2 regions of the Rhizobium sp. M10 genome follow, and region 1 is predicted to be linked to the other one. Evidence: riboswitches for the same ligand, from Rfam matches in the RefSeq annotation. Region 1 holds a riboswitch; the other holds the start of a gene.

Region 1 (14,357 bases):
ACAGCGGCACCGGGCCAGATGCTGATTGGGCAAAGCCGCGAGGCGGATCGCTTTCTCGTGCGGGGAGCGCTCCATCGATCACAGAAGCTCTTTTTGGATTGGCATCAGATTCGCCGGACGTTCGGCGAAGTGTTTGAAGCCCCTCTTGTCGGATCGCTAGATCTGTCGCCGGTGATCGATGGATCCAGCCCCTCAGGACATTTCATCAAAAATCTTGTCGAGACCATAATCTGCGGCATGCTTGGAGAAGCATGCTTGCTTCATTCGCCGATAGCGATGGTCAATCTCACCCAGGCACTCGCTCATGTGCTGATCCGGTCAGTGCCCCATCGCTACTCTCTGCGACTTGAGCCGAATATATTTGCCCCCGCTCCGCGACACGTGCGTCGGGCTGTGGATTTCATGCATGCGAATATCGACAAGCCGATCACGCTGTCGTCGATCGCCCAATCCGCCAATGTCTCAGTTCGCACCCTGGAAACCGGCTTCCGGGCTTTCAAGGGAGCCACACCGGGCAGTTATCTGAGAACTCTAAGATTGCGGGCAGCTCGAAAAGACCTTCTGGATCGATCGAACCAACAAAGCATCCAGGAGATTTGTCTGAAGTGGGGATTTTTCCACGCCGGCCGTTTTTCTGCGCTTTACAGATCGGTTTACGGAGAAGGTCCTCGGGAAACCCGCAGGCGGAAATCTCAGGCGCCTCACGTCAGCGTGCGGCGCGTTGTCGGATAAGGATGGATTGGAGAAACTGGAGCGGGTGAAGGGAATCGAACCCTCGTATTCAGCTTGGGAAGCTGCTGCTCTACCATTGAGCTACACCCGCGATGCGCTGAGATTTCCAACAGATGGGGGCCGCTGTCAAGTCGGGTTGGCGCGGCGCCTCAGATGCGGAAGTGTTTCGAGAGTTTGAGGCCCTGGGCCTGGTAGTTGGAGCCGAGGCCGGAGCCGTAGAGGCTGGCGGGCTTTTCCTGCATGTGCTCGTAGACCAGGCGGCCGACGATCTGGCCGTCTTCGAGGATGAACGGCACTTCGTGGCTGCGCACTTCGAGCACGGCGCGGCTGCCGCGGCCGCCGGCCGGGGCATGGCCGAAGCCCGGATCGAAGAAGCCGGCGTAGTGGACGCGGAATTCGCCGACCAGCGGATCGAACGGGGTCATCTCGGCGGCATAATCCGGCGGCACATGCACGGCCTCGCGCGAGACGAGGATATAGAATTCGTCGGGATCGAGGATCAGCTCGTTGCGGCCGCGGCTATAGAGCGGCTCCCAGAAATCGAAGATGTCGTGCTGGTCCTTCTCGTCGACATCGACGACGGCGGTGTGGTGCTTGCCGCGATAGCCGATCAGGCCGTCCTTGTCGCCGCTGAGATCGATCGACAGCGCGATGCCGCCGCCCGATACGTTCGGCTGCTTGCTGGCGACGAGCGTCTCGCTTTCATGCAGCTTCAAGAGTTCCGGCTCGCCGAGCAGGGACTGGCCGACGCGGAAGCGGATCTGCGACAGGCGCGAGCCGCGGCGCACGACGATCGGGAAGGTGCGCGGGCTGATTTCGAGATAGAGCGGGCCGGAATAGCCCGGTGGAATCTTGTCGAATTCCTGGGCGTAATCGGTGATGACGCGGGTGAAAATATCGAGCCTGCCGGTCGAGCTTTTCGGATTGGCCGAGGCCGACATGTCGGCCGGCAGCGCCAAGCTCTCCATCAGCGGCACGATGTAGACACAGCCGGTCTCGAGCACCGCGCCTTGGGACAGATCGATCACATGCAGGCTGAGGCGATCGAGCTTGTCCGACACCAGATGCGAAGGCCCCGGCATGAAACTGGCGCGCACGCGAAAGGCCTTGCTCCCTAAGCGCAGGTCGAGGCTTGCCGGCTGGATCTGATCGCGGTCCAGCTCCCGCTCGGAGTTAAGACGCCCCGTTTCAAACAGCGCTGCGATCGCGCGGTCCGCCAGAATTCCAGTTTCGCGAGCCATCATGCCCCATCCATCTTTTGCGCCGACAAAACCAAATACGGGGAATTGACGCAAGCAGCTAACAGCAGTATTGCAGAATTATCCCGTGGTGATTTGGCCGGTCGGCTTGCAGCCACGTTAAACAAGTGGCTAAAAAGACCGGGTTATGAAACCGGTCTGCTTTTGCGGCCGGTTTTTTTGTTATGTGAAGGTGATGGCATGAGCAAGACCTGGCGCCCGGCAACCCAACTCGTCCATGGCGGCACGCTGCGTTCGCAATATGGCGAAACGTCCGAGGCAATCTATCTCACGCAGGGTTTCGTCTACGACACGTCCGAGGCGGCCGAAGCCCGCTTCAAGGGCGAGACCGACGGCTATATCTACGCTCGCTACGGCAGCCCGACCAACGACATGTTCGAAAAGCGCATGTGCATGCTCGAAGGTGCCGAAGACGCCCGCGCCACCGCCTCCGGCATGGCGGCCGTCAGCGCCGCGATCCTCTGCCAGGTCAAGGCGGGCGACCATATCGTTGCCGCGCGCGCCCTCTTCGGCTCCTGCCGCTGGGTGGTGGAAACGCTGGCGCCGAAATACGGCATCGAATGCACGCTGGTCGACGGCCGCGACCTCAAGAACTGGGAAGAGGCAATCCGGCCGAACACCAAGGTGTTCTTCCTGGAAAGCCCGACCAACCCGACGCTCGAGATCGTCGATATCGCCGGTGTGGCAAAACTCGCCAACCAGGTCGGCGCCAAGGTGGTGGTCGACAACGTCTTCGCCACGCCGCTCTTCCAGAAGCCGTTGGAACTCGGCGCCCATATCGTCGTCTATTCCGCCACCAAGCATATCGACGGCCAGGGCCGGTGCCTCGGTGGCGTCGTGCTGGCCGACAAGGCCTGGATCGACGAGAACCTGCACGACTATTTCCGCCATACCGGCCCGGCCATGTCGCCGTTCAACGCCTGGACGCTGCTGAAGGGCATCGAGACGCTGCCGCTGCGCGTGCGTCAGCAGACGCAGAATGCCGCGAAGATCGCCGATTTCCTGGCCGAGCAGAACAAAGTCGCCAAGGTGATCTATCCCGGCCGCAAGGACCATCCGCAGGCCGACATCATCGCCAGGCAGATGACCGGCGGCTCGACCCTCGTCGCCTTCGAGCTGAAGGGCGGCAAGGAGGCGGCCTTCGCGCTGCAGAACGCGCTCGAGATCATCAAGATCTCCAACAATCTCGGCGACAGCAAGAGCCTGATCACCCATCCGGCGACGACGACCCACAAGAACCTGACGGAAGAGGCGCGCGCCGAACTCGGCATCTCGCCGGGCACCGTCCGCCTTTCCGCCGGCATCGAGGATACGGACGACCTGATCGAGGATTTCGCCAAGGCGCTTACCAAGGTCTCGGCCTGATCGACGGCATTGGCGGCCGAGCCTCCGGGTTCGGCCGCCCCGGCTCTGCCAAGTAGAATAATACCGACAATTAGGCTTAACGATCGAAAACCATGCGATCACGGCTGTTTCATCGCCGATCAACGTTCCGTTTCTTGACGGATAGGGCCTTCTTATAAGATACGGGTAACATATCTTGACTAAGGTGCAAGGCATGTATCGCGCCCTCACTAGAGATATCGAAGTCGTCGTCGAACCATTCTATCTGGAGGAGCAATCCGATCCGGAAGACGATCGCTATGTCTGGGGTTACCGGATTGTCATCAGCAACAATTCCGGCGTCGCCGTTCGCCTCATCAACCGCTACTGGAACATCACCGACCAGAACGGCGTGGTGGACGAGGTGACCGGCCCCGGCGTCGTCGGCGAACAGCCGCGGCTCAGCCCCGGCGACACCTATGAATATTCCTCCGGCTGCCCGCTCGATACGCCCTCCGGGCTGATGTTCGGCCATTACCAGATGGAAACCGACGAAGGCGAACTGTTCGACGTCGACATCCCCGCCTTCTCGCTGGATTCACCGGGGCTGCTGCGCGTGCTTAACTGACGTGTAACACCACAGGCGGCACGACACCTCGACCCAGGAGATTGCCGACACCGGCCCCTCATCCGGCTGCCGCCACCTTCTCCCCGTAAACGGGGCGAAGGGAGCATGCCGCAAGCTCTCCGTTCCCCTCCTCGCTCTCGCAGGGCAGGTCCCCTCGCCCCGTTTTTACGGGGAGAGGGTTAGGGTGAGGGGCAGTCATGCGCGCAACCGGACAGCAGTGGTGTCAACTACTCAGCCGGCTGAAGCTCCGTCGGTTCGAAACGATAGGTGGTCGAGCAGAATTCGCAGGTGACGGATATTTCGCCGTTTTCCTGGCTTTCCTCGATCTCCTCGGCCGAAAAGCCCTTCAGCACGCCCTTGATCTTGTCGCGCGAACAGCTGCAGCGGTCGAAGACGGCGCGCGGTTCGTAGACGCGCACGCCGCGCTCGTGGAACAGCCGGAACAACAGCCGCTCGGTGCCGACAAGCGGGTCGGTCAACTCGTCGGCATCGATCGTCTCGACCAGTGAGCGGGCTTCGACCCAGGCGTCGTCCTCGCCATGCGGGCGGTCGCCATTATCGCCGTCGCCGCCGTGGAGATCCGGGTGGCGCATGCGCTCAGGCGCCTCCGGCAGGAACTGGGCGACGAGGCCGCCGGCCCGCCAGCGATGGCGCGGCTTGCCGGCATCGTCGCGATCGAAGAGCTCAGCCGCAGCAAGGCGCACGCGCGTCGGGATCTGTTCCGACTGGCGAAAATAGACACCGGCAATCTCCTCGAGCGAGGTGCCGTCAAGCGCGACAATGCCCTGATAGGGCTGCGCGAACTTGCCCTGGTCGATGGTGAAGGCGAGCACCCCGTTGCCGAGCAGCTGTTCCGGCTCGGTTTCGCCCGCTTCAACCGCCTTGGCAAGCAGCGCCTGATCGAAACGGGCATAGGCGCGGACATTTTCCGGCGTCGAGAAATCGGCGACGAGAAGATCGACCGGGCCATCGCCCTTGGTCTGCACCGTGAACTTGCCGTCGAATTTCAGCGAGGTGCCGAGCAGCACCGTCAGCACGACGACTTCGGCCAGCAGACGGGCGACGGGCGCGGGATAATGATGGCGCTCGAGGATCGCATCGAGCATCGGGCCGAGCTGGACGGCGCGGCCGCGCACATCCAGACCCTCCACCTGGAAAGGGACGACATGGTCATCGCCGGCGAAATCGAACTGGCCGAGGGCGGCTGCAGCTTCTGCCATGGCTTTCACTCCTAGTTTTCAAGCGAAGAGCAAGGGTGCCCTTCGCTCGCGCGGCCGCGCGTTTTCACACGCGGCGTCCGATTATGGTTCAGATCGCGCCCAGGCACCAAGCAAGAATCGACTTCTGCGCATGAAGACGGTTTTCCGCTTCATCGAAGACCACGGATTGCGGGCCGTCGATCACCTCATCCGTCACTTCCTCGCCGCGATGGGCAGGCAGGCAATGCATGAACAATGCATCGCTGCCGGCCTTGGCCATCAAGGCCGCATTGACCTGATAAGGCTGAAAGACGTTGTGACCCCGGGCCCGATGTTCCTGATTCATGGAGACCCAGGTATCGGTCACCACGCAATCGACGCCTTCGACAGCACGGTCGGCATCATGGCAGAGCATGATTTCGGCGCCCTCATTGCGGGCCCAGTTCAGATAGTGATCCTTGGGCTCCGAACCAAGGGGTACGGCCATGTTCATGCGGTAGCCGAAACGCGCCGCCCCCTCGACCAGCGAATGCAGCACGTTGTTGCCGTCGCCTGTCCAGGCGATGGTCTTGCCCTTGATCGGGCCACGATGCTCCTCGAAGGTCATGATGTCGGCCATGATCTGGCAAGGATGGGTATCGTCCGTCAGCGCGTTGATCACGGGCACGGTCGCATGCTCGGCAAGCTCCAGCAGGCGCGAGTGCTCGGTGGTGCGGATCATGATCGCATCGACATAACGCGACAGCACCTTGGCGGTGTCGCCGATCGTCTCGGCGCGGCCGAGCTGCATTTCGGTGCCGGACAAAAACAGCGTTTCGCCGCCGAGCTGGCGCATGCCGACGTCGAAGGAGACACGGGTGCGCGTCGACGGCTTTTCAAAGATCATCGCCAGCATCTTGCCGGCGAGCGGCTTGTCGCCCTGGCCTGCCTTGAAGGCCTGCTTGCGGGAAAGCGCATCGTTCATGATGGTTCTGAGGTCGGCGGATGTGACGGCCGAAAGATCGAGGAAATGTTTAGGAGCCATGTTCTTACCTGTCGTGCGCCCGGAGGCGGCAATCCCTTCAAGCCGTCTTCTTGACCTTGGAGGCGCGGATGCTCTCGGCGGCGCGCTCGAGGCGGGCGAGACCCTCGCGGGCTTCCTCGGCGGTGACGACGAGCGGCGGAAGAAGGCGGATGACGTTGTCGCCGGCCGGCACGCCGAGCAGATGCGCCGCGCGGATCGCCTGCAGCAGTTCGGCCGAGGGGACGGCCGCCTTGACGCCGAGCAGCAGGCCCTCGCCCCTGATATCCTCGATCACATCGGGATAACGGTCCTTCAGCGAAGCCAGCCCCTGACGGAAGACCAGCGCGACGTCGCGCACATGTTCCAGGAAGCCGTCGGCGAGAATGACATCGAGCACGGCGCCTCCGACGGCCATGGCCAGCGGATTGCCGCCATAGGTCGAACCATGGGTGCCGGCCTTCATGCCGGAGGCGGCCTCTGCGGTGGCAAGGCAGGCGCCGAGCGGGAAGCCGCCGCCGATGCCCTTGGCGACAGCCATGATGTCGGGTGTGATGCCCGACCATTCATGGGCGAAGAGCTTGCCGGTGCGGCCAACCCCGGTCTGGACCTCGTCGAGGATCAGCAGCAGGCCTTTCTCGTCGCAGATCTGGCGCAGCGCCTTCATGAACTCGGCCGTGGCGGGGCGCACGCCGCCCTCGCCCTGCACCGGTTCGATGAGGATTGCCGCCGTCGCATCGGTGATGGCGGCGCGCACCGCTTCGATATCGCCGAACGGCACCTGATCGAAACCCGGCGTCTTGGGGCCGAAGCCTTCGAGATATTTCTCCTGGCCGCCGGCGGCGATCGTCGCAAGCGTGCGCCCATGGAAGGCGCCTTCGAAGGTGATGACATGGAAGCGCTCGGGACGGCCCTTGGAAAACTGATAGCGGCGCGCCGTCTTGATCGCGCATTCGAGCGCCTCGGCACCGGAATTGGTGAAGAACACCTTGTCGGCGAAGGTGGCGTCCGTCAGCCGTTTGGCCAGCCGCTCCTGGCCGGGAATCTCATAGATGTTGGAGAGGTGCCAGACCTTGTCGGCCTGCTCCTTCAAGGCGGCGACCACATGCGGATTGCCGTGGCCGACGGAGGTGACGGCGACGCCGGCGCCGAAATCGAGATAACGCTCGCCGCTTTCGGTGATCAGCCATACGCCCTCGCCTCGCTCGAACCGCAGCGGGGCACGAGAATAGGTGTCATAAAGCGGCGCGGCTTCGGCCATGGCGCGGGTCTCCCGATCAGCGTTGTCAATCACCGGACTCCGGCTAAGAAAACCAGGCCCGAAAAATCAAAAATGCCGCCTTTCGGCGGCGATCGGTACTATTTCCTTTTCGCGCTGCAATGTCAACAAAACTGCGCCCTTAGCGGATGCAGCAAGCTTGTACAGCGGCATTTTCAGCCTTCAACAGGCATTATTGCAGAAATGACACGCAGAGGCAGCAAGTTGGGGAAAACTCGGAATTCGATTCATCCGGATTCCCGCGACTCTTGTCACGGAGTCAGCCTCACACTAGGTTAAAGTTCAATTACTAGACTGCATGCGGCGGAACTAGTCACCAAAATTGATCAAGCGTTTCTTGTTTCGGAGGCTTCCGGGACAACGGTGAGGGATTCTGCCATCACCAACGCAAAAGGTGGAGACAGGGCATGAACTGGACAGACGAGCGGGTCGAGAAACTCAAGAAGCTGTGGTCCGAAGGGCTGAGCGCCAGCCAGATCGCGGCACAACTTGGCGGCGTGAGCCGAAACGCCGTTATCGGCAAGGTGCACCGACTGAGCCTGCCGGGCCGCGCCAAGGCCGGCGGCACAGCCGCCGCGGCGCGCACGCCGAAGCGCCAGACATCGGCGCCGCGCGCGCCGAACTACGCCTCCCGGATCACCACCCGCACCGTGACCCGCCAGCAGGGCGCAACGATGCTGAAGGAAGAGATCGAGATCGATGCCGTCGAGGAAATGGAATATGTTCCGAAGGGCAATGTGGTCGTGCCGATTTCCCGCCGCCTCGGCCTGACGGAACTGACCGAACGCACCTGCAAATGGCCGGTCGGCGATCCGCTGAAGGACGACTTCCACTTCTGCGGCTGCGAATCCCCGGACAATTCGCCCTATTGCAGCTATCATCAGAAGCTTGCCTATCAGCCGGTCAACGAGCGCCGCCGGGCGGCAGCGCGGGTCAGCTGAGCGGGCAAACCATTGCTGGAAATGCGAAAACGGGCTGGAAGGCCCGTTTTTTTGTGTGAGTGTGTTGGGTGTGACTGCCCCTCATCCGCCTGCCGGCACCTTCTCCCCGCGCGCGGGGCGAAGGGGATATGCCGCAACCTCTCGGTCCTTACCCACCTCTCGCAGGGCACGTCCCCTCGCCCCGTTTACGGGGAGAGGGCTAGGGTGAGGGGCGGAGCTTGCTCGACTTTGTCAGAAACCCCTCAGGCTTCCATCGAATAACCGGCGCCGCGGACGGTGCGGATGACGTCCTGCATGTTGGAGAAGTTCAGCGCCTTGCGCAGGCGGCCGACATGGACGTCGACGGTGCGTTCGTCGACATAGATATCGTGGCCCCAGACGCCGTCGAGCAGCTGCGAGCGGGAGAAGACGCGGCCCGGCGACGACATCAGGAATTCCAGAAGGCGGAATTCGGTCGGGCCGAGGCGGACTTCGCGGCTCTTGCGATGGACGCGGTGGGTTTCGCGATCGAGCTCGATATCACCGCATTTGAGCACTGACGACAGCACTTCCGGGCGGGCGCGGCGCAGCATGGCCTTGACGCGGGCAACGAGTTCGGGGGTCGAGAACGGCTTGACGACGTAATCGTCGGCACCGGTGGACAGCCCGCGGACACGTTCGCTCTCCTCGCCGCGCGCCGTCAGCATGATGATCGGCAGCCGTTCGGTTTCCGGCCGCATGCGCAGGCGCCGGCAGAGTTCGATGCCGGAGACGCCGGGCAGCATCCAGTCGAGGATAAGAAGATCCGGCGTTCGCTCCTGAAGCCTGATTTCGGCCTCGTCGCCGCGCAGGATGGTATCGACTTCGAAGCCTTCCGCCTCGAGATTATAACGGAGAAGCACGCTGAGGGCCTCTTCGTCTTCAACAACTGCAACTCTCGGGATCATGCGTGTCCGTCTCCTCACGCACGATCCTTAAACCGGGGGCGATTTAAGCAAGGGATCCCGCGCAAAATCAGAAATTGGCTGCGACCTCTTTGCGCGCCCGGGCGGGCGCGCACGCAATGGGCTGGTCCGGCACGGTTATTCCGTGGCGGCACCGACGGTGTTGGCGCTGTCGTCCTTCGGACGGTCGCCTTCCGGCTGGGCGCCGGTTGCCATGTAGTAGATCGTCTCAGCGATATTGGTGGCGTGATCGCCGATGCGCTCGATGTTCTTGGCGCAGAAAAGAAGATGCGTGCAGCTCGTGATGTTGCGCGGATCTTCCATCATATAGGTCAGGAGTTCGCGGAACAGCGACGTGTACATCGCGTCGATCTCGTTGTCGCGCTCGCGGATGGCGGTCGCCTTGTCGGCGGCGCGCGTGGTATAGACGTCGAGCACTTCCTTGAGCTGGACGAGCGCCAGCTCGGACAGGTGCTCGAGACCGCGGGCGAGCTTGCGCGGAACGCCGGTGCTCTGCACGGCGATGACGCGCTTGGCGGTGTTCTTGCCGAGGTCGCCGACGCGTTCGAGATCGGCGGCGATGCGGATCGAACCCATGATTTCGCGCAGGTCCGAGGCCATCGGCTGACGGCGGGCGATGGTGACGATCGCCTTGTCGCCGATTTCGCGTTCGGTGTGATCGAGGATCACGTCGTCAGAAATGACCTTCTGCGCCAGCGCGGTGTCGCCGTTGACCAGGGCGCGGACGGATTCGGCGACCATCTGCTCGGCCAGGCCGCCCATTTCGGAAATCCGCCTGGAGAGGAACTTCAGATCATCATCATAGGCAGTATAAATATGTGTCGATGCCATGGGGCTTTGTCCTCGAATAACGGGAAGGCTTCGGATTGCCGCAATCAGCCGAAGCGACCCATGATGTAGTCCTGGGTGCGCGGATCGTCCGGGTTGGTGAACATCTTGTCGGTGTCGTTCTCCTCGACGAGGTTGCCGAGGTGGAACATGGCGGTGCGCTGCGACACGCGCGCGGCCTGCTGCATGGAGTGGGTGACGATGACGATCGTGTAGTTCTCGCGCAGCTCGTGGATCAGCTCCTCGACCTTGGCGGTGGCGATCGGGTCGAGCGCCGAGCAGGGTTCGTCCATCAGGATGACCTCAGGGCTGACGGCGACGGCGCGGGCGATGCACAGGCGCTGCTGCTGGCCGCCGGAGAGGCCGGTGCCGGACTCGTGGACGCGGTCCTTGACCTCGTTCCAGAGGCCGGCGCGCTGCAGGCTGGACTCGACGATCTGATCGAGATCGGCCTTCGACTTGGCCAGTCCATGGATGCGCGGGCCGTAGGAGACGTTTTCATAGATCGTCTTCGGGAACGGGTTCGGCTTCTGGAAGACCATGCCGACGCGGGCGCGAAGTTCGACGACGTCGATATCGGGATCATAGATATCGTCGCTGTCGAGGGTGATCTTGCCGGTGACGCGGCAGCCCTCGATCGTGTCGTTCATGCGGTTGAGGCTTCGCAGGAAGGTCGACTTGCCGCAGCCCGAAGGGCCGATCAGGGCGGTTACGGTGTTTTCGCGGATGTTCAGGTTCACATCGAAAAGCGCGCGCTTCTCGCCGTAGTAAACCGAGACATCCTGTCCGATCATCTTATACGGGACGTTGCTCATCTTCTGATCCAGCGCCTTTTCAACTGCAGCTTCCGTCAACATGTTCATGATGTTTAACTCCGTTTACCAGCGGCGCTCGAAGCGACGACGCAAGAGGATGGCGCCCATGTTCATGACGATCAGGAACAGGAGCAGGACGATGATGGCACCCGAAGTACGCTCCACGAAGGCACGCTCGGCCTCGTTCGCCCACATATAGACCTGCACCGGCAGGGCCGTCGAGGGTTCGAGCGGCGTGGTCGGCGCGTTGGCGACGAAGGCGACCATGCCGATCAGGAGCAGCGGCGCGGTTTCGCCGAGCGCATGCGCCAGGCCGATGATCGTGCCGGTGAGGATGCCGGGCATGGCAAGCGGCAGGACGTGGTGGAACACCATCTGCATCTTCGAGGCGCCGAGACCGAGCGCTGCGGCGCGGATCGACGGCGGCACGGCGCGCAGTGCCGCGCGGGTGGCGATGATGATCGTCGGCAGGGTCATCAGCGTCAGCACCAGGCCGCCGACCAGCGAGGCCGAACGCGGCAGGCCGATGAAGTTGATGAAGACGGAAAGGCCGAGCAGACCGTAGACGATCGAGGGAACGGCAGCGAGGTTGTTGATGTTGACCTCGATCAGGTCCGTCAGCTTGTTCTTCGGCGCGAACTCCTCGAGGTAGATCGAGGCGGCAACGCCGATCGGCAGGGAAAGCGCCAGCACGATCAGCATCAGGTAGAACGAGCCGACAAGGGCGACGCCGAGGCCGGCGGCCTCCGGGCGGCTGGAATTGCCGTTGACGAAGAGGCCGGTGTTGAACTGCTTGTGGAGAGCGCCGCTCGCCTTCAGCTGGTTCATCCAGGTCACCTGCTTGTCGTTGACCTTGCGGTTCTTCTCATCGACGGAGAGATCGATCTGGCCCTTGTTGGCGCTGTCGACATTGGCGTCGGCGAGCAGCGAGACATTGACCGTCTTGCCGATGAGCGAGGGATCGGCGACGACCATATCGCGCAGCTGGATCGGCGCGCTCTTGGAGAGCATGGCGGTAGCGTCGCGCACATCAGGGCGGCTCGCGGCATTGATATTCAGCTGCTTGACGATCGCGTCGCGCAACAGAACCGGGTAATTGGCGGCAACCAGCACCGAAGGATCGGTCGCACGCTTGTTATCCGGGTCGATCGTCTTCTCGGTGAATTCGATCGGCAGGGTGATCGCGGTCTGCTGGAAGGCGGTGTAGCCTTTGCCGATCACCGTCCACAACAGGATGAACAGGAAGACGAGACCGAAGGTGATGGCGGCGATGCCATAGGCCTGGAACCGGCGCTCGGCGGCGTAGCGGCGCTTGATGCCGATATCGCGGCGCGCTGGCGCCTTGGAAACGGTGCCGGCGGTGGGAGAAACAATATCCGTCATTCGTACTGCTCCCGGTATTTGCGCACGATGTAGAGCGCGTAGATATTGAGGCAAAGCGTGATGCAGAACAGGGTGATGCCGAGGGCAAAGGCAACCAGCGTCTGCGGCGAGGTGAACTCAAGGTCGCCTGTGAGCTGGTTGACGATCTTGACGGTCACCGTCGTCATCGGCTCGAAAGGATTGATCTGGATGCGGGCGGCGACACCGGCGGCCAGCACGACGATCATGGTTTCGCCGATGGCGCGCGAGGCTGTCATCAGCAGTGCGCCGACGATGCCGGGAAGCGCTGCCGGCAAGACCACCTTCTTGATGGTTTCGGAGCGGGTGGCGCCGAGACCGAGCGAACCGTCACGCAGCGCCCGCGGCACGGCCGTGATGATGTCGTCCGACAGCGAGGAGACGTAGGGGATCAGCATGATGCCCATGACGATACCGGCGGTCAGAACGCTCTGCGCCTGGATGAAGTTGCTGTAGTTGCCGGAGAGCAGGCCGCTGATCTGAGCGGAGAAATCGCGCAGGAACGGACCGACGGTAACGAGCGCGAAGAAGCCGTAGACGATCGTCGGGATGCCGGCCAGCACCTCAAGAAGCGGCTTGGAGATGCCGCGCACCTTCGGCGAGGCGTATTCGGCCATGTAGATGGCGGCGAAGAGCCCGACCGGCACGGCGACCAGCATGGCGACCAGACCGATATAGAGCGTGCCGAGCAGCAGCGGGATCAGGCCGAACTGGCCGAAGGACGAGCTGCCGGCGCCGGCAAAGCGCGGATCCCAGACGGTGCCGAAGAAGAACTCGCCGGCGGGAACGGCGGCAAAGAAGCGCGTGGCTTCCGACAGCATCGACAACACGATGCCGATCGTTGTCAGGATGGCGATCGAGGAGGCGAGCAGCAGCGCCCAGAGCATGACGCGCTCGACGCGGTTACGGGCGCGGAAGCGGGGCGCGATGGAGCGCAGCGCGTAGAAGGCGCCGGCCACGGCCAGAATGAAGACGATCGCAGTCATGGCCATGCGGCTCGTCAGGCTCATGGCGTTGAGCGTCTTGGCGGCAGTGACCATGTACGGCTGCGGCTGGCCGGCGAGCGGCACGCCCTTCTCGCTGAGCTTGGCCTGCAGCGCCGCCGGATCGTTTGCGACCGCCGCGGTTTCATCCGAAGTCAGCATCGTCAGGCCGCGGGCGACCGTCGCCACCATCGAATAGCTCAGATCCTGCTCGACTGTGGCCTGGGCCTTGACCTCGTCAGGGAAAGCACCGCGAACGGAGGACTGGATGATGCCGGGGCTGACGGAGAGCCAGACGCAGAGAACGATGAGGGCCGGAAGAACGGCCCAGATCGCCGCATAGGCGCCGTAATAGGCCGGCCGTGAATGCAGTGCGGAGGATCTGCCCCCGGCAAGTGCTGAGGCACGGCTGCGCGCGACCAGATAGGCGGCGGCGCCGATCACCACAAGGCACAGAAGTATGACGGATGTGCTCATTCGTTACGTCCCCAGGCCCATGGCCCCCAAAAAGCCGGCGGCTTCATCAGCCTGCCGTCGGCTTCCAATCATGGAGAAGGAATTCAACCCTGCACCGGACATGCCGGCACGCAGGGGCATAAAGCAATGCCGGCGCGGGCTCAAAGAGCACCGCGCCGGCAAAGTTATTACATGGACTTGCCGGCTTCGACAGCCTTGCGGATCGCTTCGCGCTCGGCATCCGGAGCGGCAACGAGGCCGTATTCGGCCAGCGGGCCTTCGGGGCCGATCATCTGGTCGGATACGAAGAAGTTGACGTATTCCTTCAGGCCCGGAACGGCGCCGAGATGTGCCTTCTTGACGTAGAAGAACAGCGGGCGGGAAACCGGATAGGTGCCGTTGGCGATCGTTTCGACGGACGGAACGATACCGTTCACGGTTGCGACCTTGAGCTTGTCGGCGTTGTTTTCATAGAAGGAAAGGCCGAATACGCCGACGCCGGTCTTGTTGGCGGCGATGCGTGCCAGGGTTTCCGGATAGTCGCCGTCGATGTCGACTGCAGCGCCGTC
Region 2 (14,357 bases), on a different contig from region 1:
GCTCGAGGACATGGAAGAAATCCTCAAGGGTCTCGGCTATCGCGCCGATGCCGTGAAGGCGGAAGAGGCCTCGGCTCATCTTGCCGCGCAGGACGCCGCTTCGGCGCCTGCCGCCGTCGCGGAAACCTCCGCGGAGGAGACGGTGGAAAAAGCCGATCATGACGACGCCGACGCGGCGGCGGAAGAGGCTGCTTCCGAGCCATCCCCGGCCGAGACGGCCCCGGCCGCAGCCGACACGCCCACGGCAGAAGCACTCCAAAGCAACCCTGCGGCCGAAGCGGTCGAAACATCCGCCTCGGCGGAGGCTTCGGCTGCCGGCGACGCGGCCGCTGCTTCCGGGGAGGCTGGCGAACCGGCGGAACCGAAGCCGGTTCTTCTGTGGCGCCTCGGCGGCCGTAACGATAATCATCGCCAGGCGCGTGGCCATGGCGAACGCCGCGGCGGCCAGGGCCACGATCGCGGCCAGAACCAGGACCGCGGCGAGCGCAATCGTCGTCCGGGCGGAGGTGAAGGCGGCGAGGGCAATCGCGGCGGCGACGGACGCGACAACAACCGCAACAACCGCGGCAAGGACGGCGGTCGTGATGGCCGGCCGCAGCAGGCAAGGGGCGGCGAGCGCAAGGACCAGCCGCGCGGCGACCGGCAGGACCGTGGCGATCGCAAGGATCGCGGCGAGCGCAACGATCGCAATGACCGTAACGATCGCAACAACAATCGCGGCGCACAGCCGCTGCGCTTCGAGGCCAAGCCGCCACGCAAGGAGAAGCCGATCGATCCGGATTCGCCCTTCGCCAAGCTCGCCGCTCTCAAGGAACAGATGAAGAAGTAGTCATGGGCGGGGAGACACAGCCGGCAAGCGGTTCGCGCCAGCGCATCGACAAATGGCTGTTCTTCACGCGCATGGTGAAGTCGCGTTCGCTGGCGCAGAGCCATGTCCAGTCGGGGCACGTGCGCATCAACGGCGAGCGTTGCAGCCACCCGAGCCAGATGGTCAAGCCGGGCGACCGCATCGAGTTGGCGCTGGACCGGCGTGACGTCGTTCTCATTGTACGCCTCGCCGGGGAGCGGCGGGGTCCCTATGAGGAGGCCCGCCTCCTCTATGATGACCAATCCCCGCCGCCGGATGAGGCAAAACGCCTCACCCCCTACGAGCAGGCGATCCGGGCGACCGGGACCGGCCGTCCGACCAAAAAGGAAAGACGCGCAATCGACAGGCTGATGTCGGACGAGGATTAGAAAACTCTGTCTGCGGCGGCGGCTTTTGCAGATCGTTTATCCTTGAAATCCGGCGATAAAGCCGATACGTCACTGACAACCTGCCGGAAGCGTGCTTGCCTCCCAAGCCTGTCCACGCTTCGTCCGGCACGGGGGATAGGCGCGACGTTCCAGGTTGCCCGGCCCCATCCGCATGGAATCCTGGAGTTCTTCATGACCTATGTCGTGACCGACAATTGCATCAAGTGCAAATACACCGATTGCGTAGAAGTCTGCCCCGTCGACTGCTTCTATGAAGGGGAGAATTTCCTCGTCATCCATCCCGACGAATGCATCGATTGCGGCGTCTGCGAGCCCGAATGTCCCGCCGAGGCGATCAAGCCGGATACCGAGCCGGGCCTCGACAAGTGGCTGAAGATCAACACCGAATATGCCAGCATCTGGCCGAATATCACGGTCAAGAAGGACCCGCTGCCGGAGGCCAAGGAGATGGACGGCCAGACCGGAAAATTCGAGAAGTATTTCTCCGAAAAACCCGGTTCCGGCGATTAACGGGCTACCCGATTCGACCGCCGGATTCGGGCGTTTCCGCGATGAAACGTTTTAAATCCTGCGTGTCTGATATGGGTGATCTGTGTTGCCCGCATGACTCAGGCGAACCAAATTATTGATTTCCTCATATTTTTATGATAGGTTTCGCCTACTGTTCCATTTGTGGCATGACGCATGCCCAAAACCATCACGAAAGCAAAACCAATCCGTACGCGGTTTCCGTGACATATCAACGCTTTGAGCGCCGGGTCCCCCAGATCGCGCGCAAGAAGTCCTTGCTTTTGCCTGATGGGACCAGAGTGAAGTCACCCGACGGATGCAACCGTCTCAACCGGGCCTGACTGACCCGGCTCCGGCCGCCGCCGGATGCGTAACAGGGAGTTTTTGGATAGAATGACGACTCAGCAGAAAAAACCTTCTACAGCACGTCACGGCTTCAAGACCGGTGAATCGATCGTCTACCCCGCTCACGGCGTCGGTACCATCACCGCTATTGAAGAGCAAGAAGTTGCCGGCATGAAGCTCGAACTTTTCGTTATCGATTTCGAGAAGGACAAGATGCGCCTGAAGGTTCCGGTCGCGAAGGCGATGAGCATCGGCATGCGCAAGCTTTCGGAAACGGATTTCGTCGATCGTGCCTTGAAGGTTGTGCAGGGCAAGGCGCGCGTCAAGCGCACGATGTGGTCCCGCCGTGCCCAGGAATATGATGCCAAGATCAATTCCGGCGACCTGATTTCCATCGCTGAAGTCGTGCGTGATCTTTATCGTGCGGAGAACCAGCCCGAGCAGTCCTATTCCGAGCGCCAGCTCTACGAGGCTGCGCTCGACCGCATGGCGCGCGAAATCGCCGCTGTCAACAAGATGTCGGAAACCGAGGCTGTCCGCCTCGTCGAGACCAACCTCAACAAGGGTCCGAAGCGCGGCAAGGCCATCGAGGAAGACGATTCGCAGGACGAAGCCGCATAAGGCGACCCTGTTTTTCCTATGAAAAAACCCGGCCTTCGTGCCGGGTTTTTTATTGGAACTTTTTCCCGGCTGCCGCGTTTATCACACGTAATTGCGGACTGCTCGTCGGGCGCTGGCTCGTCGGGCGAACTGCCATTCCGTCAATGTTCGGTGAGGAGCGGATCATGCCTTTTCATTATCGCCCATCCGGCAACGTGAAGAAACAGGTCCGGCCCGGCCGTCTTAGCGGCACATGATGAGAATTAGGGCCTCCCCCTGAAAAGTCCAGGGGTGAGGCCTTCATGCACTCGCAACCCCATTCAGTCCGGACAGCGATGTTCCGGAAGGTGAGTTTTATTGTTCATTTTGAGGGCGAAGGCCTGTTTTGGGAGATCGAAATGAAGAACATGTCTGCAGATCGGCGCATGATCAAAATCGCGATGGCCGCCCCCTATCTCGCCCGCCAGGAAGAGCACGACCTCGCCACCCGCTGGAAAGATCACGACGATCGCGGTGCGCGCAACCAAATCGCCATGGCGCATATGCGGCTGGTGATCTCCATGGCCGGCAAGTTCCGCAATTTCGGCCTGCCGATGAGCGACCTCGTGCAGGAGGGCTATGTCGGACTGCTGGAGGCCGCCGCGCGTTTCGAACCGGAACGTGATGTGCGCTTTTCGACCTATGCCAGCTGGTGGATCAGGGCGTCGATCCAGGACTATATCCTGCGCAACTGGTCGATCGTGCGCGGCGGCACGAGTTCGGCGCAGAAGGCGCTGTTCTTCAATCTGCGTCGCCTGCGCGCCAAGCTCGCCAAGGGCGACACGCAACTGACCCTGCAATCCATTCATCAGGAAATCGCCGCCGCCCTCGGCGTCAGCCTTGCCGACGTTCAGACCATGGACGCCAGACTTTCCGGCAACGACGCTTCGCTGCAGGCGCCCTCGGTCTCCGGCGATGCCGAGAGCGCGGAGAAGATGGATTTCCTCGTCAGCGACGACCCGTTGCCGGACGAACAGGTTTCCAACATGATCGACGGCGAGCGCCGCCGCGTCTGGCTCGCCTCGGCGCTGAAACATCTCAACGAACGCGAGATGAAGATCATCAGCGCCCGGCGACTGGCCGAAGATGGCGCCACACTCGAAGAACTCGGCGCCGATCTCGGCATTTCCAAGGAGCGCGTGCGTCAGATCGAAAGCCGGGCGATGGAAAAACTTCGCAGCGCGCTGGTCAGCGCCGACCCGCATATGGCCGCCTACGCCTAGCCCGACAGTGCTTACAGCATCCTTTGCGCGTCTGAAAAGACGCGCGCCGTAAACCGCATTCCCCTCCAGCAGCACAGACTGGCCCGGCGCAAGCCGGGCTTTTTTTACTCGGCAATGATCTTGACGCGATCGCCGGGTGAAACGGCTGCACCCATGGGCAGGGCGTTGATGAGTTTGAAGAGATCGAGCTTGCGGTCGGTGCCCATCATACGGGCGGCGAGCGTCGAGATGTTCTCGCCCGGCCGCACCGTGACGACACGGATACGCAGCGGCTTCAGCGAGGCCGCCTCCGCCGGCGTCATGCGCCGGAAACTCGCCCGCAGAACATTGGCCGTCGGCTCCAGGGCCGCGCTGCCTTTCGGCACGGCGGTGAGGAAACGGAAGATCTGCGCATTGTTGCGGATCACGGTGACATCGAAATCCCAGCGGTCGGCGCTGGCGCGTGCGGTAGCAGCTTCCATGCCATTGACGGTGATCTGCTGGATGGTCGATGGATCGAGACCGGTCACCCACCCGCTGGAGATATAGTTGGTAAGGCTCTGGTTCTGGTTGTCGGCGACGCCATCGAAACGGACGGCGATGTCGCTCGGGCCGGTGGCCATCACCGCCTCGACCTTGTTATCGATGTGAAAGTCCGGTGGCACGTCGAAGCGGATGCCGAGACCGCCGTGCAGGAAGGTCTGACCGCGCACATAGCCTTCCTCCGGGCTGTCGCCGTAGAGCAGGCCGTCTATGCCGTCGAGATAATAATCGCGGCCCTTGTCGCCGACCGAACCTTCCTGGCCGAAGGCCCGCGCATGGGTGCGGGCAAGCTCGATGCGTTGGGCGGAATTCGGGTGGCTCGACAGGAAGTCGAGGCTCTGGTCGGCTTCCGGATCGACCGACATGAAGCGACTGTAGGCCGCCATGGAATCGAGGAAGCGGGCAGCCGCATAGGGATCGTAGCCGGCTTCGCCAAGCATGCGCACGCCGATGACATCGGCCTGCAGTTCCTGCTGGCGGGAGAAGGCGGCGAGCCGCAGCTTGCCGCGGGCCAGCGCCTGTTTGCCGGCGATATCACTGGAAAGGACCTCGGCGACGACGCGGCTGGCGATGACCTCCGCCTCTTCGCGCTTCTGCCGCTCGATGCCGTGGTTCGCCGTCACGTGGCCCATCTCATGCGACAGCACGGCGGCGACCTCCGAGGCGTCATTGGCAAGGGCGAGCAGGCCGCGGGTAACGTAGAGGTAACCGCCCGGCAGCGCAAAGGCGTTGATAGCAGGCGAGTTCAAGATGGTGATGCGGTAGGACTGGCTCGGATTTTCCGACACCGCCGTCAGCGCGCCGGCGATGCGGGCGACCAGACGCTCGGTCTTGGCATCCTTATATTCGCCGCCGTAGCTTGCCACGATGCGCGGATGTTCGCGGGCGCCCATCGCCGCACGCGGGTCGTTCTTCTGCACCTCGTCGACGATCTGCGGATTGGAAGACGGCGAGATGCTCGGCTGATAGGATTGTTCGATCAGCGATTGACACCCGTTCAGCGTCATTGCGATGGCTGAAAGCAACATCAGGCGACGCGCGAAACGGCACGGCGCGGAGATGGCATCACTGGAAAGCGCGGGTGATTTCCACGTCGTCAAGCTGTCCAGTCTGGTTCTCCGCATCATGTCGCTGCTTTGCCGGTTTGCCGCAAATCGGGACCGGCCTTGGGACCTCAACAGGTGTGCACCCCTGATCTCGCGCTGCACAATAGGCCGATACAAGTCATTGCTGTAGCTGATTTACGCATCGGTTGCATAGCGAGACTCTGTTTAATTGTGGCGCCGTTGCATTTTGGCAATGCCTCAGCCTTGAGGCTCCCTTCGCTCGGATGAAATTATGGCGAAAGTTCCGTCATGCGGCGCAGATTTGTCGGCGGCACGGAAAAAGAACGGGGTGATTGCGGCAATCGCCGCAGAAACAGCAGCGATGCGCGAAAATCACAACTCATGATCGTTAATTGGAGGAGGGGACCCCTGGCGTGAGGCATTCCGGTTTTGCCATTGGGCTATTCCGCCGCTTCCGCCGTTGCCGGTTGCAGTTGCTTCGTCTCGCCGGCGCGCGGCAACTGCACGGGCTTCAGCATCACGGCGGCGGCAAGGCCGATCAGGGCAATGGCGCAGGAGGTCATGAACAGCGGCGAGAAGGCGGCGGCATAGAGATCGGCGACGGCCTGGCGGCTCGCTTCGGGAAGGGCGGCCATCATCTTCGGCGTCAGCTGTTCGATATCGGCAACACCGGCAATGGGAACGCCGGCCTTGCCGAGACCGGAGGCGATGATGGCGCCGTAGATGGAAATGGCGATCGAGGCGCCGCCCATGCGCGAGAGCGTCACCGAGCCGGTCGCGGCGCCGACGTCGCGGGCCGGCGCGGCATTCTGCACGCCGATAACGGGAACCTGCTGGGCAAGGCCGATGCCGATTCCGTGCAGCAGCATAATCGCGCCGATGAAGGCGATCGGCGTTCCGGCCTGGATCTGCGACATCAGCGCGAAGGCAACGGCGCTACAGGTGAAACTGGCGATGGCGAAGGGTTTGTAACGTCCCGTCCTGGAGATGATGCGGCCTGCCGATAGCGATCCGCACACGAGACCGCCCGTGAGAAGGATAAAGAAAAGGCCGGCGGCGGAGGGCGAAAGACCGGTGGTGGTCTGCAGGAAGAGAGCGAAGTAATTGACCATGCCGATGGCGATGGCGCCGCCCATGATCGAGATGATCAGCATCAGGCTGAAGGTCGAATTACGAAAGAGCTGCAGCGGCACGATCGGCTCCAATGCGCGGCGCTCGACGAAAACCCAGGCGACGGCGCAAACGACGCCGAAGGCGACGACTCCAATACTCTCAGGCGAGATCAATGCGCCGAACAGTTCGCTGCTATCGGTGGCGAGCACGATGCTCGTCGCCGTCAGCGCAAGCAGCAACGCACCGGCATAGTCGATCTTGGGGCGGCGATGCGGTTTGCGGTAAGGCAGCATGAAGGCAAGGCCGGTCAGCGCGATGACGCCGATCGGCACGTTGACGAGGAAGATCGAGCGCCAGCCGAAGAGGTCGCTCATCGTGCCGCCGAGCACTGGCCCGATCGCGCCCGACGCCATCAGCACCAGGCTGGAATAGCTCTGATAGCGCGCCCGCTCGCGCGGTTCGAACAGATCGGCGTTGACGGCAAAGATCGATACCATGATGCCGCCGCCGCCGAGGCCCTGCAGCACGCGGGCGGCGATCAGCGTATCCATCGAGACGGCGAGGCCGCAGACCGCGGAGCCGACGGTGAAGATTGCGATTGCCGTCATCATTACGTATTTGCGGCCGAAGAGATCGCCGAGCTTGCCGTAGAGCGGCATGACGGCGCTGAGCGCCAGAAGATAGGCCGAGCCGATCCAGCCGAAACGTTCGAGATGGCCGAATTCGCCGACGATCGTCGGCAGCGCCGTGGAAACGATCTGATTATCCAGCGTCGCCATGAACATGGCGGTCATCAGGAAGAAGAAGAGGATAAGCCGGCGGCGAGGGTCCGTCACCAGCGGCGCGGGCGCGAGTTGCATGTCCATGGGGCGTCGTTCCGATTGGTCGGCTTTTTATGTGCTGTTAGCATATATTTGTCAATAGCACATTATTGACGTCGGCATATTCAGTTTCCGCTTCCGCTCTGTTATGGTGTCGTCATGAATGAAACTCTGACCAGCATCCTGTCCAACAGCGCGGCCGAGCCGGACGACGACAACGTGCCTCTCATCGGCCGGAGCATGGCGCGCATGCGGCTGATGACAGGGCGGCGGCTGATCGGCCGGTTGGCGATCCAAAGCGCCGCACCGGGCCTCGAGCTTTCGCATCTCGATGTGCTCGATGCCGTGCGCAGGGCGCAGCCTGCCGGCGAGGTCACGGTCGGCCTGATCGCGGAGATGCTGCGCATCGATCCCTCTCGGGCAAGCCGGGTGGTCGCCGACATGGTCGGACGCAACGTGCTGCGCCGCGAGGCGTCGCAGGCCGATGCGCGGCGGATCGTCGTCGTCATGACGGCGGCGGGCGAGGCCCTGCTTGCGGAGATCCGCGCGCAGAAATTCGCAATCATTTCTCAGATCGTCTCCGATTGGCCTGAAGAGGATGTCGAACGCTTCGCGACGCTGTTCGATCGCTTTATCGGCGGTTACGAGGCGATCTTCCTGTCGCGTGACAAGGATACGCCGGGTTGAGGTGATCCGCCGATCCTTCGGCCCTTCCCCTCGACCCCCCGTTTGCGCTAAGGGCAATGCCCATGAGCCAATCCACCTTCACCATTCTGCTCGGCGGCGAACTCAGCCTGACGGAGCGTCTGCGCCGTGCGATCGGCGGCAGCCGCTTCATCGCAGCCGATGGCGGCATGCGGCATGCAACCGCACTCGGCGTGACGCCGGAGCTCTGGGTCGGCGATTTCGATTCGACGCCGGCCGATCTCGAAGGGGCGTTTCCCGATGTGCCGAAACAGCCCTATCCCGTGGCGAAGGCGGCAACGGATGGCGAGATCGCGGTATCGGAAGCGATCGCCCGCGGTGCACGGCGGCTGATCCTCGCCGGCGCGCTCGGCGGCGAACGCTCCGATCATGCCCTTCAGCACCTGTTGTCGGCCGTCAGCCTGGCGGAAGAGGGTTTCGACATGCTGCTGACCTCGGGCAAGGAAGAGGCCGTGCCGCTGGTGGCAGGCGCGATCGAACTCGACCTTCCCAAGGGCAGTCTGTTTTCGGTGCTCGGATTCAGCGCGCTCACCGGGCTTTCGATCGAGAATGCGCATTATCCGCTCAGCGATTTCCATCTGCCTTTCGGCTCGTCGCGTCCCATTTCCAACGTCGCGCAAGGCGCAGTTCGCTTTTCGCTCGGCAGCGGCCGGGCGATCGTGCTCGCCCGGCCCTATGATCTTTCCGGAGTCTGATTTTTGGCCCCTCCCATTCTGAAACTCGACGATATCTTCCTGAGCTTCGGCGGCGCGCCGCTTCTGGCGGGCGCTTCGCTGCAGGTCGAGCCCGGCGACAAGATCTGTCTCGTCGGCCGCAACGGCTCGGGAAAATCGACGCTGCTGAAGATTGCCGCCGGCCTGGTCGAGGCGCAGTCCGGCGAGGTCTTCCGCCATCCCTCTTCGACGGTGCGTTATCTCGAACAGGCGCCGGATTTTGCCGGCTTCAGCACGGTGCAGGCCTATGCGGAAGCCGGGCTTGGGCCGGGCGACGACCCCTATCGCGTCACCTATTTGCTGTCGCATCTGGGCCTGACCGGCGAGGAAGACCCGAACACCCTTTCCGGCGGCGAATCGCGCCGTGCCGCCCTTGCCCGCGTCCTGGCGCCGGAACCTGACATTCTCCTGCTCGACGAGCCGACCAACCACCTCGATCTGCCGACGATCGAATGGCTGGAAGGCGAACTGCAGAAGACGCGCAGCGCGCTGGTTCTGATTTCGCACGACCGGCGGTTCCTCGAAAAGGTTTCGACCGCAACCGTCTGGCTCGACCGCGGCAGCTCGCGCCGGCTCGACAGGGGGTTTGCGCATTTCGAGGCCTGGCGCGACCAGGTGCTGGAGGCCGAGGAATTGGAACAGCACAAGCTCGGCAAGGCGATCGAGCGCGAGGAGCATTGGCTGCGCTACGGCGTCACGGCGCGGCGTAAGCGCAATATGCGCCGCCTCGGCGAGCTGCAGACGATGCGTTCGCAGTATCGCGGCCATAAGGGACCGCAGGGCACGGTGCAGGCGACGGTTTCCGACGCGCAGGAATCCGGCAAGCTGGTGATCGAGGCCGACAAGATCACCAAGAGTTTCGGCGAGCGCGCCATCGTCACGCCCTTCTCCATCCGCGTGCATCGCGGCGATTGCATTGGCTTGGTCGGGCCGAACGGCGCCGGCAAGACGACATTGCTGAAAATGCTGACCGGGCAGCTTTCTCCGGATAGCGGCACGATAAAGCTCGGCACCAATCTGGAGATCGCGACACTCGACCAGAAGCGCGAGGATCTCGATCCCGAGGATACGCTTGCAAACTACCTGACGGACGGGCGCGGCGAAAACCTGATCGTCAACGGTGAGCAACGGCATGTCACTGGTTACATGAAGGAGTTCCTGTTTCAGCCGGAACAGGCGCGGACGCCGATCAGGAGCCTCTCCGGCGGCGAGCGCGCCCGGCTGATGCTGGCCCGCATCCTGTCACGCCCGGCAAACCTCCTGATCCTCGACGAGCCGACCAACGATCTCGATATCGAGACGCTCGACCTCCTGCAGGAAATCGTCGCCGGCTTTCCCGGCACCGTCATTCTCGTCAGCCACGATCGCGATTTCCTCGACCGCACCGTGACGTCGACGATCGCACCGGCCGTGCCGGACGCGCCAGACGGCCGCTGGATCGAATATGCCGGCGGCTATTCGGACATGCTTGCCCAGCGCAAGGGCGCGCTTGAAGAGCGCAAGAAGGCCGAGAAGGCGGCGGAGAGGCCGAAAACCCAGGAGACGGCGCCTGCCGCGGGAAGCGCGAAGGGCAAGCTCTCCTTCAAGCAGAAATTCGCGCTGGAAAGCCTGCCGAAGGAGATGGCGAAAGCCGAAGCCGAGATTGTCAAGCGCGAACAGGTGATGGCAGATCCCAATCTCTTCACGCGTGATCCGGCAGCCTTCAACCGGCTTGCCGTCGAGATGGAGAAACTGCGCGCCAGCCTCACGAAGATGGAAGAGGAGTGGCTAGAGCTCGAAATGCTGCGGGAGGAGCTGGAGGGCTGACCTTCACAACTCAGCCTCTCGCGTCATCCATGTAACCGGACGGACGGCCGGAGCGGCCTTAAAGCGCCGGGGCTGGGACGGCAGCAGCGCCCGCACTGGCGCTGGCGCCCGTCTGGGCGACCTGGGGCTGCGCCTCTTCGGATTTTGACGGCAGCGCCTGCAGATGCAGGACGCGCGGCTGCAGCGCCTCGAGATAGGCTTCGGAGCGGCCGATATAGATCATGCCGGTTTCGGGCATGGAGGTCAGCAGCTTTGCCATCGTTGCCTGCCACTCCGGCTCCATGCCTTCCAGCACTTCGTCGAAGACGATCCAGCGCGGGCGCACGAGCAGCAGGCGGGCGAAGCCGATCGCCTTCTGTTCGTCGCTGTCGAGCAGCTTGTCCCAGCGAGCGCGGGTATCGAGCCTTGTGATCAGCGAATGCAGGCCGGCCTTGTCGAGGGCGGCCTCGACGGCGGCTTTCTCGTAAGCATTGGGGCTTTCGGGAAAAGCCAGCGCCTCGCGCAGCGTGCCGCCCGGAACATAGGCGATCTGCGGCACGAACAGCGTATCGTCGACCGGCGGCAGACCCATCGTGCCGCTGCCGCATGGCCAGAGGCCGGCCATGGCCTGGAACAACAGCTTGCGGTTGACGCTGTGATCGCCGTTGATCATGATTTTCTCGCCGGCCTTGATCACGACATCGGTTTCGCGCAGGCGGAAACCGCCGCATTCGTCGATATCTTCGCCGATCTTGGCGTTGATCACCACATCCTTCAGCGTCAGCGTGTCGGGCGCGGTGTTTTCATAGGCGATGCTGTCCTTCAGGTCGTAGTCCTCGTCCATGTCGAGCAGCGCCTGGCGGAAATCGGTGACGCGCATCAGCGTGGCCCGCCATTCGGCGATCGGGCCGAAATTGGCGACATACCAGCGCAGCGCGGTGTTGACCTGGTTGAAGGCGCCGACCGACATCATCAACTGGCCGAGGGTGAGGCCGCCGGAGAAATAGGCGGGCGCAGCGACAATGATCGGAATGACGATCACCAGCCAGCCATAGCCGGCCGAAACCCAGGTGAGGTTGGTATTGGCCATGGCCAGCCGCTTGACGACCCGCAGCACCGAGCTGATGTCGGTGTTGATGCGCCGGCGCTCGTTCTCCTCGCCGCGGGCGACGGTGATCGCCGGCATGTTCTCATTGGCATGCATCAGCGTGAAACGAAGCTCGGCCTCTTTCGAGAAGCGGTCGGCATTGAGCTTCACCAGCTTGCGGCCGACGACCTGGCTCAGCACCGAGGCGGAAGCGGCATAGAAAATCGCCGCCCAGACCATGTAGCCCGGAATGGAGAAGCTGTGGCCGTTGATGTGGAAGATGAAGCCGCTGGAAAGCTGCCAGAGCACGCCGATAAAGCTGACCAGAAGAATGGTCGATTGCAGCAGGCCGAGAACGAGCCCCGTCGTGCTTTCGGCGAGATTGCGGGAATCCTCGTGCAGCCGCTGGTCCGGATTGACGCCGATCAGGCCGCTGGAGGCGAGCCGCAGCGCCCGCTTGCGCTTCAGCCACTGGTCGACGAGATCGCGCGACAGGCCCTCGCGCATATAGAGCGCAGTCATCTGATTGAGCCAGGCCTGCAACACGTTGAGCAGCAGCAGCGTGCCGGCGATCATCGCGAAGATTTCGAGCTGGTGGAAGAATTCGCCGAGGTCGCGGCGCTCCAGCGAGTCGTAGAAGGGGGCATTCCACTCGTTCAGGATGACCTGGCCATAGGAGGTCGCCAGGATGACGAGGATCAGCACGGTCGCCAGAAACAGCACCTTGCCACGCACTTCAGAATTCCAGAATGCTGAGAACATCACCCCGAGGCGATATGTCAGGCTGAGATCGTACCCTACCCTGTCCTGCCTTCGGATGCCCGGCCTCCCCTTGGTCTTATCTGCCATCACGCTTTTCCAACACCGCCCATACTGTCATTATTAGCATGGTGGCGTTACCGGTCTATCAACAGATTCTATCAGTCATTAAACTGTGATGAGGCTTGCCTGAGTCGCCGCTGCATGCATTCGGCAGTTGATTCGTCGCGCAACTGGGACTAATTAAGGCATTCCGTGGTGATTTGGCCGGCCGGCTTGCAGCCACGTTAAAAAATTCGCTAAAGGGCCGCGTGCGGACCGGTAGCGATTTTTTGTCGCCGCCGGTTTTTTATTTTTGATCGAGTGACCGCAATGCCCATCAAGATCCCCGATACGCTGCCCGCCTTCGAAACCCTCGTCCAGGAGGGTGTGCGGGTAATGACCGAGACAATGGCGATCCGACAGGATATCCGCCCGTTGCAGATCGGGCTGCTCAATCTCATGCCGAACAAGATCAAGACCGAATTGCAGATGGCCCGCCTGGTCGGCGCCTCGCCGCTGCAGGTGGAGCTGTCGCTGATCCGCATCGGCGGGCACAAGGCGAAGAACACGTCCGAAGATCACCTGCTTGCCTTCTACCAGACCTGGGAGGAGGTAAAGCAGCGCAAATTCGATGGCTTCATCATCACCGGCGCGCCGATCGAACTCCTGCCCTATGAAGACGTCACCTATTGGAAAGAGATGCAGGAGATTCTCGACTGGACCGAAACCAACGTCCATTCGACGATGAACGTCTGCTGGGGCGCGATGGCGGCGATCTATCATTTCCACGGCGTTCCGAAATACGAGCTGAAGGAGAAGGCCTTCGGCGTCTACCGCCACCGGAACCTGAAGCCTTCCTCGATCTATCTCAACGGCTTTTCGGATAATTTCGAAGTGCCGGTATCGCGCTGGACGGAGGTGCGGCGCGCCGACATCGAGAAATCCGACAGCCTGGAAATTCTGATGGAATCGAGCGAGATGGGTGTCTGCCTCGTGCATGAGAAAAGGGGCCGGCGGCTCTACATGTTCAATCATGTCGAATATGATTCCACCTCGCTCTCCGACGAGTATTTCCGTGATGTCGACGCCGGCGTGCCGATCAAGATGCCGCACAATTACTTCCCGCATAACGATCCGGCGCTTGCGCCGCAGAACCGCTGGCGCAGTCACGCACATCTCCTGTTCGGCAACTGGATCAACGAAATCTACCAGACGACGCCCTATGACGTCGAAGAGATCGGCATGGATCTCTGAGCGGATCAGCGGATGCCGCGGCATTTCTTTCTGATCCGACCGGTTGCGGATTGAAGCAAATGCGGGCAGGTTCCGGTCCTGAACCCCAAGGATAGAACGGAACGGATGTCGATCATGTCGGAGAAGTTGGAGCGGGAAGTTTTCGGGCAGACGAAGGCGGGCGAAACCGTCTATCGTGTCGTCATCAAGGGCGGCGGGCTGACGGCCAAGATCATCAGCTGGGGCGCGGTCATCCAGGATCTGCGCCTCGAGGGACATGACGCGCCGCTCTCGCTCGGCTTTGAGGATTTCGACAGCTATCCGCTCTATTCCGCCTATTTCGGCGCGACGCCCGGCCGCTGCGCCAACCGCATCGGCGGCGGTAAATTCACCCTCGACGGTAAGGACTATCAGCTCGAGCCGAACGAAAACGGCGTCACGCATCTGCATGGCGGCAGCGACAATATCGCCAAACGCAACTGGACGATCGTCGAGCATGCCGTCGACCGCGTGGTGCTGAAAATCGTCGATCCCGA

What was found. A riboswitch is a leader RNA that binds a small molecule or an ion and turns the genes downstream of it on or off. The one in region 1 is predicted to bind S-adenosylmethionine.
Region 2: it holds a riboswitch for S-adenosylmethionine, as region 1 does, so the genes downstream of both, metA (homoserine O-succinyltransferase) here and CO671_RS32065 (O-succinylhomoserine sulfhydrylase) in region 1, are expected to answer to the same signal.

The regions. Positions count from the first base shown of each region.
Region 1 covers NZ_NWTA01000043.1:1,011-15,367, reverse strand. The annotation lists gene CO671_RS32080 (helix-turn-helix transcriptional regulator) at 1-732, shown strand, start outside; tRNA gene CO671_RS32075 (tRNA-Gly) at 750-823, opposite strand; gene CO671_RS32070 (2'-deoxycytidine 5'-triphosphate deaminase) at 882-1,976, opposite strand; SAM riboswitch at 2,049-2,127, shown strand; gene CO671_RS32065 (O-succinylhomoserine sulfhydrylase) at 2,172-3,356, shown strand; gene apaG (Co2+/Mg2+ efflux protein ApaG) at 3,550-3,942, shown strand; gene CO671_RS32055 (Hsp33 family molecular chaperone) at 4,170-5,162, opposite strand; gene argF (ornithine carbamoyltransferase) at 5,251-6,165, opposite strand; gene CO671_RS32045 (aspartate aminotransferase family protein) at 6,203-7,402, opposite strand; gene CO671_RS32040 (GcrA family cell cycle regulator) at 7,828-8,361, shown strand; gene phoB (phosphate regulon transcriptional regulator PhoB) at 8,604-9,287, opposite strand; gene phoU (phosphate signaling complex protein PhoU) at 9,423-10,136, opposite strand; gene pstB (phosphate ABC transporter ATP-binding protein PstB) at 10,181-10,996, opposite strand; gene pstA (phosphate ABC transporter permease PstA) at 11,012-12,331, opposite strand; gene pstC (phosphate ABC transporter permease subunit PstC) at 12,328-13,809, opposite strand; gene CO671_RS32010 (substrate-binding domain-containing protein) at 13,977-14,357, opposite strand, start outside.
Region 2 covers NZ_NWTA01000005.1:180,912-195,268, reverse strand. The annotation lists gene CO671_RS10480 (helicase-related protein) at 1-829, shown strand, start outside; gene CO671_RS10475 (RNA-binding S4 domain-containing protein) at 832-1,236, shown strand; gene fdxA (ferredoxin FdxA) at 1,429-1,767, shown strand; gene CO671_RS10465 (CarD family transcriptional regulator) at 2,161-2,733, shown strand; gene CO671_RS10460 (RNA polymerase factor sigma-32) at 3,111-3,974, shown strand; gene CO671_RS10455 (M48 family metalloprotease) at 4,079-5,623, opposite strand; gene CO671_RS10450 (MDR family MFS transporter) at 6,004-7,542, opposite strand; gene CO671_RS10445 (MarR family winged helix-turn-helix transcriptional regulator) at 7,657-8,184, shown strand; gene CO671_RS10440 (thiamine diphosphokinase) at 8,241-8,897, shown strand; gene CO671_RS10435 (ABC-F family ATP-binding cassette domain-containing protein) at 8,901-10,721, shown strand; gene CO671_RS10430 (ABC transporter ATP-binding protein/permease) at 10,780-12,636, opposite strand; SAM riboswitch at 12,792-12,869, shown strand; gene metA (homoserine O-succinyltransferase) at 12,919-13,842, shown strand; gene CO671_RS10420 (aldose epimerase family protein) at 13,957-14,357, shown strand, end outside.